One region of the Idiomarina abyssalis genome, then DNA from elsewhere that is predicted to be linked to it. Evidence: predicted binding sites of a transcription regulator. Region 1 holds the regulator's gene; the other holds the start of a gene.
The links. The regulator LexA, encoded in region 1, represses DNA repair genes until DNA is damaged. The targets are predictions, from matches to a motif close to TACTGTATNNNNATACAGTA.
Positions count from the first base shown of each region.

Region 2: K5X84_RS12260 (ImuA family protein) is a predicted target of LexA. The motif match lies at 1,030-1,049, and genes of this name have one in related genera.

Region 1 is NZ_CP081832.1:244,758-246,959, forward strand. Features, by position in the region: gene coxB (cytochrome c oxidase subunit II) at 1-203, opposite strand, end outside; gene K5X84_RS01220 (SOS-response cell division inhibitor) at 506-943, opposite strand; gene lexA (transcriptional repressor LexA) at 940-1,557, opposite strand; gene plsB (glycerol-3-phosphate 1-O-acyltransferase PlsB) at 1,689-2,202, shown strand, end outside.
Region 2 is NZ_CP081832.1:2,555,043-2,557,244, reverse strand. Features, by position in the region: gene K5X84_RS12270 (mechanosensitive ion channel family protein) at 1-20, opposite strand, end outside; gene K5X84_RS12265 (acyltransferase) at 33-944, opposite strand; gene K5X84_RS12260 (ImuA family protein) at 1,061-1,660, shown strand; gene K5X84_RS12255 (Y-family DNA polymerase) at 1,660-2,202, shown strand, end outside.

The sequences.
Region 1 (2,202 bases):
TTTTTAGACTTCCGGTGTCGGATCATCGAAATAAACATGAGACCGAATACGACCACACCAATTACACAGCAAATGTAAAAGATGGTCATGTGGAGATCGTAAACCCGGTTACTCACTTCAGTGACACCTTGGGTCAAATTGAGACGCGACTGAGCAGCAGCCGGTAGACTCGTTAGCGCCAATAGTGCCCACAAAGGCTTCATTTTCACGTGGCTTCTCCTCTTATTCTTCAATGAGACAGCAAATAATTTCGCTAGCCTGAAATAGAAGAACAAAGAGGTAAGCAGAAAAAGGTACAGCTTCTCCCCAGAAATCGCTTTCTCTACTGACTCTTTGTTGTAGTTATCGTTGTTATATTATTTTTATAGTCGGGTAGTGCATTTATTAACGAATTTACAACCAAAGATCCAGATCAAATCAAACAAATGCACAAAAAATAGACGGATCTGTTAAAAAAAGGCTGCAAAAGCAGCCTTGGGGGATAAAACACACAAACAAAGTGGGATTAGTGCAGGTGGGATGTCAGTGTGTTTTTATCAAACAGAAAATATTGTGTTTCACTCAATTTACTGGCCATACGAGCACGCTGCCAGGTACGGTTAGAAACTGAGTCCAAATAACCGATAACCATACTGCTGGTACCGGCCAGTAGAGCCTGTTCCAGCGCCCACTCGCAGCGTTCGGCTGAGTGGCTGCGCAACCAGCGAATTTGCGATTCAGCAACACCACAAGCAATAAGCTGTTGAATCACGTCTTTGTCGCCGCCAATAACCGTTACCCATTGGCTTGGCTTTTGTTGCAAAGCCTGCTGAACAACAGGGGACAGCTTGTCGACGTCAATTGCGTCCTGCGTGTTTTTAGCATCTAACTGGAACGATGGCGCTGTATTTTCGGCAGTCCAAAGACCTGGGTGATGTAATTTGTGCTGATGTTGAGTTTTCATAAGGTCGCTCCGTTTCTGATAACACCGACGGCAAGTCCTTCAATGGCAAAAACCTGCTCTGCCAGATTGACAGTAATGGTCGAGAAATCTTCATTTTCAGGATGAAGCAAAATAGTTTTTCCACGCTGTTCAAAACGCTTTACAGTGACATCGTCTTCTACGCGGGCAACGACTATCTGGCCGTTACGAGCTTGCTCGGTTTTATGCACAGCCAGTAAGTCGCCGTCTAAAATACCAATGTCTTTCATGCTCATGCCGTTTACTTTCAATAAGAAGCTGGCAGCAGGATGAAATAGAGACTCGTCAATTTTGTAATGACCTTCAACGTGCTGTTCGGCCAGCAAGGGCTCCCCGGCTGCAACCTGGCCAATTAACGGTAGGCCATCAGCGATGTCGTAGTCATCGGCTACAAGACGAATACCGCGCGACATACCGGGTAAAATTTCAATAACCCCTTTGCGTGCCAGAGCTTTTAAATGTTCTTCTGCGGAGTTGGCAGAACGAAAGCCCAGCTTATGAGCTATTTCTGCACGCGTTGGCGGCATACCAGTGGCGTGTAGGTTATCCTTAATAAGTTCAAGGATTTCAGATTGTCTTGGTGTTAACGGGCGCATAATGTACCTGTTTATTTGTACAGTGATACTGTGAGTATATACAGGTAAATTCATTTCGCAAGTAATTTCTTGAACGACAAATTTAAACGAAGTTGGTATCCTATCTTTCTGTTTAAAACAGAGGTCTAAGTATGAAAGGAATAAGTCGCTTTTACCCAGTCTTTAAGTACCCGTTGCGTTGGTTAACACGCTTTCAGGAAATTTGGGACGGTACTGAAGAAGAGCATGAAACCACAATTGCTAAGCCCATTGTGTATGTCATGCGCTCAACGTCGAAAGCAGACTTATCCATTTTACAAAGAGCTGCAGCAAAACGAGGCCTGCCTGACCCGACCGAGCCTTTAGTGGTTGACGGTAAAAGCTATGACCGAATTATGTTCCTCGAAGAGTTTGCTGAAGAAACCTCCGAGCAGACCGTTTCAGAATTTCATCAATTGCTGACCTTACACAAAGACAATGCAGAGCTCGACGTGCAGCTTGTTCCTGCAGGTGTGTTCTGGGGACGTCAGGCCGGGCAGGAAGCCAATGCCGGTAACGCTATGACAGGTGACCTTGATAACCCGGGCCACTGGCGCAAGTTTTGGTTGGTGTTGTTTTCTGGTCGCCAGGTTTTACTTCGTTTCTCGCGAGCTGTCAGTCTGGGTA
Region 2 (2,202 bases), 300 kb from region 1:
TTTATAAACTCAAAGTCCATTATAAAACTCCCTTAGCGGGTGCTGTGAATTTCCTTACGCATTTCGTCAATGGTTTGGTCTTTTTGCTGCCAACGTTTATTCAGCCACTGTTGAAAGTGAGCCCTAAAAGCTTCGTCACTGGCGTAATCACCAATTAAGTCTTTAGTAATAGGCAATGTCTGTATATCAACATAGACGTTTTTCAGCTGTCCGCTTAATAGATGCCAGACTACCGGGCGCTTATCGTTCCCCGGATAAACAATGGTAATGTCCAGAATGGCTTCAAACTGACCGCCCATAATTTGCAGTGAGAAGGCGGTACCACCTGCTTTGGGAGGGAGCAAATTACGAAAAGGGCTTTGTTTTTTCTTGTGCTTTTCCGGAGTAAATCGTGTGCCTTCGCAGAAATTCACCACTGTTGTGGGAATGTGACGGAACTTAGCACAGGAACGCGTGGTTGTTGCGATGTCTTTGCCTTTTAAATGGGGCTTTTTCTTTAGCAACTCTTTTGAATAGCGCTTCATAAAGGGCATATCGAGTACCCAGCAGCCCCAGCCAATAATAGGTACCCACATAAGCTGTGACTTTAGGAAAAAGCGTGGCATTGGCATATGGCGGCGGGTCAGGTGCATTAATACCAGTACATCGACCCAGCTGCGGTGGTTTGCCATAACCATATACCAACCCTTTTCATGGAGTTCCAGGTCACCTTTAATGTGCCAGTCCATGCGTTGGGTCAGCTGAAACATCATCGACATACAGTATGCCCAGACTCTGAATAAGCCGTTTCCTAGCTGCGAACAAATGCGTTGAGGGGTTTTAAATGGCAGTAACACTTTAAAAACACCAATACCAATAATTGAAACACCAATAATAGCGGTGGTGATTAATCCCCATAAAAAGTTAATAACCACTCTGAAGGGAATAAGTATTGATGTCAGCATATCGCCCAGCCCTAACCATAAACAATGAGCAAATGATAACTGAAGCCAGGAATGATGTCTGTTGCTAACCAGTAAAAATTAATGATACTGTATATATGTACAGTATTGGAGACGTTATGCAGACAAAGATTCAGACCCTTATCCAACAGGGGCTTATCTGGCATGGCCAGACGACAGACACTCAGGCAGCAGCGCTAAGCACGGGGTTTAAGCAACTGGACAAAGTGCTTGGTGGCGGGTGGCAATACCCGGGTTTGCATGAGTGGCAGCTACAAGCGCCCTTCTCTGAGCAGGCTTTACTATTGCCGCTGGTAAAGCAGGCCGTGCAGCATCATCAGCCCGTTTTCTGGATAAACCCTCCAGCCTGGCTGTCGGCGGCGGGGTTGCATTATTATGGCTTAAGCAAGTCGATGCAGATAGTCATTCAAACGAATGCAGAAAAAGCAGCCTGGGCTTTTGAGCAGGTACTGCAAACAAAAAATGCCTTGGCACTGGGCTGGTTTGAGCAAAAAACAACGACAGCTCAGTGTGTCCGACGTTGGTATAAAGCGTCGCAAACAGGACAAATGGGTGTGGTCCTGAGTGAGCCAACGGTTAATGAAGAAGCCCGGGCGTACTCTAATCGGTTACGTGTAAAGATGACCACAACAGGCGTCACGCTGGACTTGTTAAAGCGTAAAGCTGGCTGGCCATTGGAAAACGTAGCGCTTCAGTAATGTGGCTGTATTGTCATTTCCCTCAGTTGCTGCTGGATAACCGGGTTCGGTTACAGCCTGAGAGCAACACACTGCCTCTGGCGTTTCATCAGTTACAGGGCAGTCAGTCTGTTATTGTGCAGTGCAATTCGCGGGCATTGGAATGTGGTGTAAGGCCACAACTTCAGACCGTTATGGCAATATCGCTTTGTGAGCAGCTGCAGCTCATGGAGTATTCGTCAGAGCGTGAAGAGCAAGCCCTGCAGCAGTTGGCCACCTACTTGTATCAGTGGGCAGCCAAGCTGGTGTTGTACCCACCGCAAGGGCTGGCAATTGAGTTGAACAGCCTGGAACAATTGTATGGTGGGCGTAATGGCGCATTTAATGTCTTGTCGCAAAAAGTTCAGGAATTACCGGTTGCTTCGCAGTTGGCTGTTGCGGATAACTCATTAGCTGCGCAATTGTTAGCCGAATTTGGTTCTCCTGTTTCTCTTTTGGCTGAAAAGCAAGCTAATCTGCTGGCAGAGTTACCCATTCAGAATGCCGGTTTAAGCCTGAAAGCG